2 linked regions of the Alloalcanivorax dieselolei B5 genome follow. The protein of the gene in region 1 interacts with the protein of each later gene in a pairwise test. Links are inferred from orthologs where the notes say so. Each region holds a gene or a part of one and is shown on either strand. Other genes may lie near its edges.

Region 1 (6,215 bases):
AGGCGGTCTTGTAACCCAATTGCGCGGCGCGAATCGCGGCGACATAGCCACCAGGCCCGCCACCGATGACGATGACATCGTATTTCTCTGACATAACCAGTCCCTATATGCGTCGGGGCCACCGGCGCGGGGCGCGGGGCCCCGGGCCGGCGCCGGGAATCAGATGTCCAGCAGCAGCCGTGCCGGATCCTCGATGAAGTTCTTCACGGCGACCAGGAATTGCACCGCTTCCTTGCCGTCGATGATCCGGTGGTCATAGGACAACGCCAGATACATCATCGGCAGAATCTTCACTTCGCCATCCACCGCCATCGGTCTTTCCTGGATCTTGTGCATACCCAGGATGGCGGTTTGCGGCGGGTTGAGGATCGGCGTGGACAGCAGCGAGCCGAAGACACCGCCGTTGGAGATGGTGAAGGTACCGCCGGTCATGTCCTCGATGGACAGCTTGCCGTCCCGGGCCTTGGTACCGAACTCGATGATCTGGGATTCGATTTCGGCCAGCCCTTTCTGGTCGGCGTCGCGCATTACCGGCACCACCAGACCACGATCGGAAGACACCGCCATGCCCACGTCGTAGTAACCGTGGTAGACGATGTCGTCACCGTCGATGGACGCATTCACCGCCGGGAAGCGTTTCAGCGCTTCCACGCAGGCGCGGGTGAAGAAGCTCATGAAGCCCAGGCGCACGCCGTGGGACTTCTCGAACTCGCTTTGATAGTGCTTGCGCATGTCCATGATCGGTTTCATGTTGACCTCGTTGAAGGTGGTCAACATGGCCGCGTCCTGCTGCGCCGCCACCAGCCGTTCGGCGATGCGCTTGCGCAGGCGGGTCATCGGTACGCGGCGTTCCTCGCGCTCGCCGGCGGCCGGGGCGGGAGCCGCCGCCGGCGCGGGCGCACCGCCGGAAGCGGGCTGGCTCTGCTGCTTGTTGGCCAGCGCCTTTTCCACGTCGTCCTTGGTGATGCGGCCCTTGGCGCCGGTGCCTTTGACGTCCGCGGCACTGAGACCGTGCTCGCTCATCAGCTTGCGCGCGGCCGGCCCGGCCTGAGCGTCGCCATCATCGTCACCGCTTTGTGCTTCGGCGGCCGGCGCCTCGGCTTGCGGTTTTTCTTCAGCGGCAGCGGAGGCGGACGCACTGGCGCCTGCTTCCAACTGTCCGAGCACTTCCTGACTTTCCACGGTGGTGTCTTCGCCCTTGATGATCTTGGTCAGCACACCGTCCATCGGAGCCACTACTTCGAGGACCACCTTGTCGGTCTCGATGTCCACCAGCAGCTCGTCGCGTTTAACCGCCTCGCCTTCTTTCTTGTGCCAGGTGGCTACCGTGCCATCGGCCACGGATTCCGGAAATTGCGGGGCTTTGATATCTGTCGCCATGCCTGTTCCTTAAACCAGTTCGTTAGGCTGTCTACTTGATGTTGAAGGCGTCTTCGACCAGACGCTGCTGCTGTTCCACGTGCAGGGACATCGAACCCGCCGCTGGAGCCGCCGCCATGTCACGGCCCGCGTATTGCACGTACAGTTTCGGATTGACCGCGCGGGCCACCCGGAACATGTGGTGTTGGGAGCAGTACCAGGCGCCCTGGTTCATCGGCTCCTCCTGACACCAGACCACATGCTCGAGATTCGGATAACTGTCCAGAATCTCGCGCAGCCGCTGCTCCGGGAACGGATAGAGCTGCTCGATGCGGACCAGAGCGGTGTCCTTGATGTCGTCGGACTCACGTTTTTCCAGCAGGTCGTAGTAGACCTTGCCGGAACACATGACCACGCGCTTCACCGCTTTGCTATCAAGCTCCGCGGTATCCTCAAGCACCGTGTGGAAACGCCCCTCGGAGAGATCCTCCAGGGACGAGATCGCCCGTTTATGCCGCAGCAAACTCTTCGGACTCATCACCACCAGCGGTTTGCGCAGCGGCCGTACCGCCTGGCGACGCAGCAGGTGGAAGATTTGTGCCGGGGTCGACGGTACGCAAACCTGCATGTTGTGCTCGGCGCTGAGCTGCAGGAAGCGTTCCAGGCGGGCGGAGGAGTGTTCCGGTCCCTGCCCTTCGTAGCCGTGCGGCAACAGCAGCGTCAAACTGCACAGCCGCCCCCACTTGGCCTCGCCGGAAGAGATGAACTGATCGATCACCACCTGGGCGCCGTTGGCGAAATCGCCAAACTGCGCTTCCCACAACACCAGTGACTTCGGCGTGGTGGTGGCGTAGCCGTATTCGAAGCCCAGCACCGCTTCCTCGGACAGCAGGGAGTCGTAGATATCGAACTCGGGCTGATCTTCATAGAGGTGCTGCAGAGGAACGTACTGTTCGCCGTTCTTCTGGTTGTGCAGCACCGCGTGGCGGTGGGAGAAGGTGCCGCGGCCACAGTCCTGACCGGTAAGACGCACCGCGAAGCCCTGATCCAGCAGCGTGGCGTAGGCCAGGGTTTCCCCGTAGCCCCAGTTCAACGGCTGGGCACCGGCGGTCATTTTGCGGCGGTCTTCCACGATCTTCTTGACCTGACGCTGCAGCACCAGACCTTCCGGCAGGGTTTCCAGACGGCTGGCCAGGTCCTGCAATTTTTTCAGCGGGTAGCCGGTATCCCAATCGTCTTCCACTTCATGGCCGATATAGGGAGACCAGTCCACGAACAGCGCCTTGTTGGGCTCACGCACCAGGGCCTTGACCACATGGTTGCCTTCGTCCAGCGCGTCGCGGTAATCGTCCACCATCTTCTGCGCGTCCTGCTCGCTGATCACCTGCTGGTTGATCAGGGCCTCGGCGTAGAGGGTGCGGGTGGTCGGGTGCGACTTGATCTTCTTGTACATCAACGGCTGGGTGGAGGACGGCTCGTCCGCCTCGTTGTGACCCAGACGACGGTAACAGATCAGGTCGATCACCACGTCCTTCTTGAACTGCATGCGGTAATCCACCGCCAGTTGGGTAACGAAGTACACCGCTTCCGGATCGTCCGCGTTGACGTGGAAGATCGGTGCCTGGACCATCTTCGCCACATCGGTGCAGTACTCGGTGGAGCGGGCGTCGTCCTGACGGCTGGTGGTGAAACCCACCTGGTTATTGATGATCACGTGCAGGGTGCCGCCGGTTTTGAAACCGCGGGTCTGGGACATCTGGAAGGTTTCCATGACCACGCCCTGACCAGCGAAGGCGGCGTCACCGTGAACCAGGATCGGCACCACCTGGTCACCGCCGTGATCCTGGCGGCGGTCCTGGCGGGCACGCACCGACCCTTCCACCACCGGAGAGACAATTTCCAGGTGAGAGGGGTTGAAGGCCATGGCCAGGTGCACTTCACCGCCGGAGGTCTGCACGTTGGAGGAGAAGCCCTGGTGATATTTCACGTCACCGGAGCCCTGCTCATTGAAGCTCTTGCCTTCGAATTCGCCGAACAGATCCCGCGGGCTCTTGCCCAGGGTGTTCACCAGCACATTCAGCCGGCCCCGGTGGGCCATGCCGAGCACCATTTCCTTGGCGCCGTAGCTGCCGACCCGCTGGATCATCTCATCCACCAGCGGAATCAGGGATTCACCGCCTTCCAGGCCGAAACGCTTGGTACCCGGGTAGCGACTGCCCAGGTATTTCTCCAGCCCTTCGGCGGCGGTCAGCCGTTCCAGGATGTGCTGCTTGATCTCGGCATTGTAGTGCGGATGGCTGCGCACGCTCTCCAGCCGCTGCTGAATCCAGCGCTTCTCCGAGGTGTTGACGATGTGCATGTATTCGGCACCGACCGAGGAGCAATAGGCTTCCTTCAGGCAGTCAACGATTTCACGGAGTTTGGCTTCCGGCTTACCGATGAACAGGTTGCCGGTCTGGAATACGGTTTCCAGGTCGGCCTGGCTCAAGCCATGATGGGCCAGTTCCAGATCCGCCACCTGTTCCCGTTCCATCAACCCCAGCGGATCCAGCCTGGCGACCTGATGCCCGCGGTTACGGTAAGCGGCGATCAGGTGCAGAACCCGCACCTGGCGGCGTTCGTGCTCGCTGCTGACCGCGCCGGCGCCCATCTTCTGGACCCGGGAGCGGTTCTTGGCTTCCAGCAAAAAGTACTCACGCACCGGTCCGTGGGGAACATCGGACTCAACGGCACCGTTAACGCTGGGGAGTTTTTCAAAGTAAGCGCGCCAGTCTTCCGGCACGGAGTTGGGATCTGTCAGATAGGATTCGTACAGTTCATCGACATAGGCCATGTTGGCGCCCCCAAGATGGGAGGACTGCCATTGGCGCTGCATGGAACTGTCTTGCATCGTCGCTCGTTCCTTAGCCGGGAGCCTGTCACGCCTGTGGCATGAGATGGTGCTGTGACCACAGGGAGGATGACCCTGTTCCCGAGCTTTCAATGTGTCCGGAGCGGCTGCCTTTTAAGCGCCACTCCACCCTGCTGCGTACACCGATTCCGGGGTTTCCGGAACCGGCCGATAGTGTAGTACGTTTGTGAGGCTTTTGTTAGAGCCGGTTTGGGGCGGCCCGGCGGCCCGTACCCTGCCAACCGGCCTGTTCAGCCCCCAACGCTGTCCGACTTATCGACCTTTTGGGGAAGAACTTCAATGCCACCAAGGTCGAGTCTGTTTATCGGGGCTGTCGCGGCGATTTCAAGCTTATCCGAAGCACACCGGATTGGCCCCCGGGGGTCGCATTCAGATACAAAAAATCGTCTGGAACGATTTTTGACATCGCGCCAGCGATGGCCCGCCAGGGTGGCCGCCATGGACGGTGGCCACAAAATCGCCGGACACCACACCCACAAAAAAGGCGGCCGTGGCCGCCTTTTCTGGTCCGGGTCAGATGCCCCGTTCCAACAGCATGGAACGGATATGGCCGATGGCCCGGGTCGGGTTGAGCCCTTTCGGGCACACGCTGACGCAGTTCATGATGCCGTGGCACCGGAACAGGCTGAACGGGTCGTCCAGCCGGGACAGGCGCTCTTCGGTGGCGGTGTCACGGCTGTCCGCCAGGAAGCGATAGCCCTGCAACAGCGCCGCCGGCCCCAGGAACTTGTCCGGGTTCCACCAGAAGCTGGGGCAGCTGGTGGAGCAGCAGGCACACAGAATGCACTCGTACAGACCGTCAAGCTTGGCGCGGTCCTCGGGGGACTGCAGGCGCTCGATGGCCGGTGCCGGCGTGCTGTTCTGCAGGTACGGCTGCACCTTCTCGTACTGGTTGTAGAACATGGTCATGTCCACCACCAGATCGCGCACCACCGGCAGTCCCGGCAGCGGCCGCAGCACCAACGCTTTTTTACCTTCTTTAACGCCAGGCGCCACGGAAGACAGCGAAGTGATACAGGCCAGACCGTTCTTGCCGTTGATGTTCATACCGTCGGAGCCGCACACGCCTTCGCGACAGGAGCGACGGAACCCCAGGGACGGGTCCATCTCCTTCACCAGGTTGAGCACGTCGAGCACCATCAGGTCCTTGCCCTGGGTGTCCACGTCGTACTCTTTCATGGTCGGTTCGCGGTCGGTATCCGGGTTGTAGCGATAGATACTGACTTTCATTGCAGCTCTCCGTTAGTAGGTCCGCGCCTTGGGCTGGAAGGTATCCACGGTCTTCGGCTCGAAATTCACCGCACGCTTACCCAATTGCTTGGTGAGCGGATCGTAGATGGAATGGCACAGCCAGTTCTCATCGTCACGGTCCGGGAAGTCGTAACGGGCGTGAGCCCCACGGCTTTCCTTGCGGCCTTCGGCAGCGATGGCGGTGGCTTCGGCCACTTCCAGCAGGTTGTCCAGCTCCAGCGCTTCGACCCGAGCGGTATTGAAGGACTGACTCTTGTCCTCCAGATGAGCCTTGGCGACACGCTCACGCAGATCGGCCAGTTTGGAGACGCCTTCATGCATGAGATCACCCTTGCGGAATACACCGAAGTGATTCTGCATGGTGCTTTGCAGTTCCTTGCGCAAACTGGCCACGGATTCGCCACCCTGGGAGTCGTCCCAGCGACGCACCCGGCTCAGGGCCTGGTCGATATCGTCGTTGCTCGGCTCGTACTGGGTCATGCCCTGGCGCAAGGCATCTTCAATGAAGAGGCCGGCGGCGCGACCGAACACCACCAGGTCGAGCAGCGAGTTGCCGCCGAGACGGTTGGCACCGTGCACGGACACACAGGCCACCTCGCCCACCGCGAACAGGCCGTTGACGAACTGCTCCTGGCCTTCGTGGCCGGCGCTCAGTTTGATCGCCTGACCATGCACATTGGTGGGGATACCGCCC
Region 2 (5,753 bases), 2.5 Mb from region 1 along the record:
AGGAGCCCGCCATGTCGCAATGGAAAAAACCGGTGACCATCGCCACTCGCAGTGGCCGACGTATCGCCGTACAGGAAGACAGCGTCGCCAGCCGTGCCTTGCTCAACGCCGATGGCAAACTCTGGATCGAGCACGGCGGCGAGCGTTACCTGTTACGGCGCACCGCCAACGACCGCTTGATTCTGACCAAATAGCTTGATTCTGACTAACCAGAATGCCGGCCACGCCCGTGGCCCCAACAGTTCTCCCTGACTGTGGAAAGCCAGCCGCCGCCAGCTGCCCACACCCTAATTTCTTCGCGTACCTTGGAGGTAGGATCGTGACGGTAATGGCCATAGGCGGCACTGCCCAGTCGGCGACCCTGCGACATTGTCGCGCCGCCCTGGGTGATCGCGTACTGAGGCTCCAGGAAGAGCCCATGGCGATTCTCAAAGGACTCTATCGGCTCGGTTCCCTGGTGGTAACCACGTTCGCCAGCGGCGGCCGGGTCTCCCAATCCATACGCTATCCGGCCCTGACCGGCTCCAGCCCCGGGCTGGACTGCCGCGGTGACCAGTGCCGCATGCGCCAGGAACTGGACGTTCGCCAATGGCGCTCGGTGCTGGCGATACTGGCGCCGGTGGCGGATCTGCCGGCCCGCAGCCTGTTGTTTTTCGACGACTACGGTGAGCCGGTACAGCAAATGGCGGTGGCGCCGGAAAGCGGTGGCCTGGCCTTCGAGGAACTGGTCTGTGCCATGCTGCATCCGGATCAGCAACAACTGGGCTGCCCGCTCGCCGTCCGCGCGCCGCGCCGCCCGACGGGTTCGCTTATGGATTGGGAACGACGCTGGTCGCAAAGCGACGAGGACGCGTTCGAGGAACTACTGCGCCAGGTGGGGGATCGCCGGCAGGTGTTGTATCAGGCGGTACGGGACAAGTTCGCCTGCCCGGTACGCAGCGAAACGGTACCGTCACTATTGTCTCTGGCCGCCGAGCGCGCCACGCCGCTGACGGTATGTACCGGTAACCGAGGCGTCAGGTTGTGCCTGAGCGCGCCCTGGTCTTCGCCGCGCTGGCAGCAAGGGCAATGTCATCTGGCCCACAACGGCACCCTGATCAGTCTCGATATGGGGCGGGTGGCATCGGTGTGGCGTCTGCGCCGCCCGGGACCGGGCCGGGTGCTGACCGCGCTGGAAGCGCTCGACTCGGAGGGGCGTTGGTTGTGGACGCTGTCCTCCGGCGGGGACGAGGATGCCTGGCTGACCCTGCTCGGTGAAGCCCTGATACAGGAAGGCCGCCCCGGCGCTTTGTTCGCCTGAGGCGGCGCCCCCGAGGTCATTACGAAACCGCTGTAGGAGCTTGCCCTGCAAGCGAATGGGCTCTCCCGCAAAAAGATTCGCTTGCAGGGCAAGCTCCTACAGCGGCTTCGTGGTTCTTTCTGTATGAAGCTGTTGGCAGCGAGCGCCCGCTATTCACTATTCCTTGTTAACTGTTCACTGCGTTTTCCGCTTCTTCCAGGGCTTCCATCGCTTCCAGCAGCGCCATCTCCTGTTCTTCCTTGTCGTTGCGCAGTTGCCCCTGGCGGGCGAGCAGATCAGCCAGCTCCTGCTTGCGTGCACTGTCGGTATACAGGCCCTCGTCGCCCAGCAGCAGCTCCACCTCGGCCAGTTCCCGGCCGGCCGATTCCAGCCGGTGCTCGCATTTCTCCACCGTTTTCTTCAACGGTCGTAACTGTTCGCGGCGGCGGGCCGCGTCCTGACGCCGCTGTTTGGCGTCATCGCGTACCGGTGAGCGGGTGTCGTCCGCTTTCGCTTCGGCCTGCTCATCGCGGCGGGCCTGTTGCAGCCAGCGGGCGTAGTCATCCAGGTCGCCGTCAAAGGGGTGCACGCCGCCGTCCGCCACCAGCAGAAATTCGTCGACGGTGGTTTCCAACAGATGGCGGTCGTGGGAAACCAGTACCACGGCGCCGGCGAAGTCCTGCAGCGCCATGGTCAGCGCTTCGCGCATGTCCAGATCCAGGTGGTTGGCCGGTTCGTCGAGCAGCAGCAGCGATGGTTTTTGCTGCACGATCAGCGACAGCGCCAGGCGCGCCTTCTCGCCGCCGGAGAAACGGCCGATCGGGGCGAACACCTCGTCGCCATGAAAACCGAAGCCGCCCAACTCATTGCGAATCTGCTGTTCGCTCCATTGCGGATACTCGCGGTTGAGTAACTGGTAAGGCGTGTCCTTGGCGTCGAGCCGGTCCACCTGTTGTTGATGGAAATAACCGATTACCAGATCCGGGCCGTGCAGCAGATGGCCGCCGATGGCCGGCAGTTCTCCCACCAGGGTGCGGATCAGGGTGGACTTGCCGGCGCCATTCTGGCCGAGCAGGCCGAGCCGGGATTCCGGGCGCAGATTCAGGGTGACATTGGTGAGCACCGGCTGACCGTCGTAACCGCAGCCGACCCCTTCCAGGTCGATCATCGGGTCCGGCAGCCGCTTGGGCGTGTGGAACGAAAAACGGAACGCGGAATCCACATGGGCCGGGGCAATACGCTCCAGCTTCTCCAACGCCTTTACCCGGCTTTGCGCCTGCTTGGCTTTGGACGCCTTGGCCTTGAAGCGATCCACGAATTTCTGCAAATGAGCGATCTGGGTTTGCTGCTTCTCGTGCAGCTTTTGCTGTTGCGAGAGCTGCTCCGCCCGTTGCCGTTCGAAGTCCGAATAGGTGCCGGTATAGCGCTTGAGCCGTCCCTGGTCGATGTGCAGGATCTCGCCCACGGTGGCGTCGAGAAAAGCGCGGTCGTGGGAAATCACCATCAAGGCGCCGGGCTGCTGCACCAGCCATTGCTGCAACCAGAGAATGGCGTCCAGATCCAGGTGGTTGGTGGGCTCGTCGAGCAGCACCAGATCGGCGTTGGCGAGCAGCACTTGGGCCAGATTGAGACGCATGCGCCAGCCGCCGGAAAAGGCGCTGACCGGTTGTTGCTGTTGCGCTTCACTGAAGCCCAGACCGGCCAGCAGGGTGGCGGCACGCGCCGGTTGCTCCCAGGCACGCAGGGTGTCCAGGCGGGCATGGGCGTGGGCCATGGCATCGCTGTCGTCATTGTCCTGGGCGCGGGCCAGTTCTCGCTCGGCGGCGCGCAGCTCCTGGTGGCCGTCCAGAACATAGTCGATGGCCGGCTGGGGCAGGGCCGGGACTTCCTGGGCCATCATCGCCAGACGCCAGTCGGCGGGGCGGGATAGCTGCCCGGCGTCGGTGTCCAGCTCGCCGCTGATCAACTTGAACAGGGAGCTCTTGCCGCTGCCGTTCTTACCGACCAATCCGACTCTCTGGCCCTGATGCAGAGTGAAGTTGGCGTCTTCCAGCAGCAGGCTGGTGCCACGGCGCAGGTTGATGTGTTCCAGGGACAACATGGTATAAGGACTCATCAATAATGGGGTGGAAACCGGCGCAGTGTAGGGTATGGCCGCGCGCAACTGAAGGATTGCTGATGACCGAGGACACGCTTTGGACTTTCGCGCTGCGTTTGTGGCGACGAGCGGATGTGGAGCGCCAGTGCCTGCGCCTGCAGGATGAGTATCAGGTACCGGTGGCGGCGGTGCTGGCGGCACTGTGGCTGAGCCGCCGCCCCAGCCCGGCGGACGCGGCTCTGGGCCGGCGCTTGCTGGCGCGGGCGGAGATCATGGAAAAGGATTATCTGCGACCGCTGCGCGAGGTTCGTCGCCGGGCCGCCGCCGAGAGCTGGGCGCGGGAGCTGAAACGGCAGATCCAGGAGGCGGAACTGGAGGCGGAGCGTCTGCTATTGAATCAACTGGCGGATATGGCCCAGGGGGCGCCGCCCACGGATCAGCCGGTATCGGCGTTGTCCTGGTTGTTGATGGTGGCGCCGGAAGCCGGCGTTTGCCAGGGCTTGCAGGCCACCCTGGAAGCGTTGTGCGAGGCGGTCGAGGCGTCGCCGTGACACCGGTGCTGTATTTACTGGCGGCGTTGGCGGAAATCGCCGGGTGTTTCTCGTTCTGGGCCTGGTGGCGGCTGGACCGTTCGGTGCTCTGGCTGGTGCCGGGAATGCTCAGTCTGGCCGCGTTTGCCTGGTTGCTGAGTTTGGTGGATGCCGACTACGCCGGACGGGCCTACGCCGCCTATGGCGGTGTCTATATCGTGACGTCGTTGCTATGGCTGTGGGTGGTGGAGCAGCGCGCGCCGGATCGTTGGGATCTGCTCGGCGCGACGGTTTGCCTGCTCGGCGCGGGCATTATTCTGCTTGGCCCGCGGACCGCCTGAGGCGGGAAGCTTGACGCCTGAAAGCCCCGGGCCTCGCGGATACGAATTCAGAGGTCACTACAAGGCCGCTGTAGGAGCTTGCCTGCAAGCGAATGAGCGCTCTCCCAAAAAGATTCGCTTGCAAGGCAAGCTCCTACAGCGGCTTCATAGTCAGCTCTGTGCTGCCCGTCAGCTGTCGGATAGCAGCCCTTCGGGCACCGGGATTTCCATATCCAGCAGCACCTGGGCATAGGTCTTGGCCTGCGCGTCCAGGTGCAGGGAGGCGACGCCACCGCCGTCCAGAGCGTGGCGCAACAGAAAGTTCATGGCGTGACTGCCGGGCAGATCGAAGCGCTCCACCTTGCCCTTGAGGGTATGAGAGAAGCAGTCGGCGACCCGTTCCTCGGTGAGCGCGGCGCGCAGTGCCGGCAGATATTCCGGCCGCCGGGCGATGACACCGATATTGGCGTGGTCGCCTTTATCGCCGCTGCGTGCCACGGCCAGGCGGTACAGTGGTACCTTGACCGCGCTATCTTCCAGTGTCGGCGCCGGATCGGATTGGCTGGCCACTGGCCGGCCACCGCCGCGCTCCGCCGCCTGCGCCAGCGGTACCGGTTCCCCGTCCAAGGCCACTTGCACCGGCACCCGCTCCTTGTCGATCAGGAACGAGAATAGCCGCACGATCGGCGTGGGGCGCGGCCGCCCGGGGCTGAGGCCGGTGATGCCCGGCGCCATGGACAGGCCGGCGCCGACGAATTCCTTGGAGAACAGATCCACCCCTTCCCGGCGTGGATGGTGCACGCCCAGACGCAGTACCACTTCCCGCACTTGCCGGGCACTGTCGCTGGCGTGATCGCCGTAGCTGCTTTCCGCGCCAACCAGTTGCATCGCGGTTTTGCTGAAGTCGCCCAATTCCGACTGATCCAGCAGACGGCGGACTTTTTTCAGCACCGCTTCACCTTGCCGGCGGGCCTTGGTGGCCGCGTCGCGTCCGGCGATAACGAAGGTGCCGACACAACCGAAGCCGTCGGCGTAGGTGGCGCTGACCTTGTAGGTATCGGTGGGGGCATGGCCCCGGGCGCCCTCGATGCGGACCCGGTCCGGTCCCTCCTGTTCCAGGGTCACCTGGCGGAAATCGGCGATCACGTCCGGCAACATATAGGCGCCCGGATCGCCGATCTCATAGAGCATCTGTTCGCCGGCGGTGAACGGGGTGACGGTGCCGCCGGTATCGCGCGGTTTGGTCAGCACGAAAGCACCGTTGGCGGAGACCTCGGCGATGGGGAAGCCGGTGTCGTCCCAGCCGTCCACGGTATCCGGCCAGTCGCTGTAATTGCCACCGGTGGCCTGGGCGCCGCATTCGATCAGGTGTCCCACCAGGGCGCCGGCGGCGAGCCGGTCATACTCGTCCGGCCGCCAGCCGAATTCATGGATCAGCGGGCCCACCGCCAGGGCACTGTCCACGCAGCGCCCGGTGAGCACGATGTCGGCGCCGGCATCGAGGGCGGCGGCGATCGGGAAGGCGC

Evidence for each region.
Region 2: the proteins of B5T_RS13260 (region 1) and B5T_RS02325 interact in binary tests that used the Escherichia coli proteins (3 or more experiments, as listed by UniProt). The link is inferred for Alloalcanivorax dieselolei B5 from one-to-one orthologs.

Annotation. Positions count from the first base shown.
Region 1 is NC_018691.1:2,978,694-2,984,908, forward strand. The notes cover bases 1,212-4,612. They hold B5T_RS13260 (2-oxoglutarate dehydrogenase E1 component), read right to left. Parts: upstream 4,250-4,612; coding sequence 1,412-4,249; downstream 1,212-1,411. Other genes in these bases: odhB (2-oxoglutarate dehydrogenase complex dihydrolipoyllysine-residue succinyltransferase), read right to left, coding at 1,212-1,380. In the rest of the region: lpdA (dihydrolipoyl dehydrogenase), read right to left, coding at 1-94; more of odhB, read right to left, coding at 160-1,211; B5T_RS13265 (succinate dehydrogenase iron-sulfur subunit), read right to left, coding at 4,784-5,500; sdhA (succinate dehydrogenase flavoprotein subunit), read right to left, coding at 5,513-6,215. UniProt on the Escherichia coli protein: E1 component of the 2-oxoglutarate dehydrogenase (OGDH) complex which catalyzes the decarboxylation of 2-oxoglutarate, the first step in the conversion of 2-oxoglutarate to succinyl-CoA and CO(2).
Region 2 is NC_018691.1:487,688-493,440, forward strand. What follows is about bases 924-3,862. They hold B5T_RS02325 (ATP-binding cassette domain-containing protein), read right to left. Parts: upstream 3,381-3,862; coding sequence 1,467-3,380; downstream 924-1,466. Other genes in these bases: B5T_RS02320 (ChuX/HutX family heme-like substrate-binding protein), read left to right, coding at 924-1,300; B5T_RS02330 (TIGR02444 family protein), read left to right, coding at 3,458-3,862. Outside these bases: hemin uptake protein HemP, read left to right, coding at 12-194; more of B5T_RS02320, read left to right, coding at 329-923; more of B5T_RS02330, read left to right, coding at 3,863-3,928; B5T_RS02335 (YnfA family protein), read left to right, coding at 3,925-4,248; B5T_RS02340 (acyclic terpene utilization AtuA family protein), read right to left, coding at 4,417-5,753. UniProt on the Escherichia coli protein: Genetic data indicate it may be involved in ribosome assembly or function.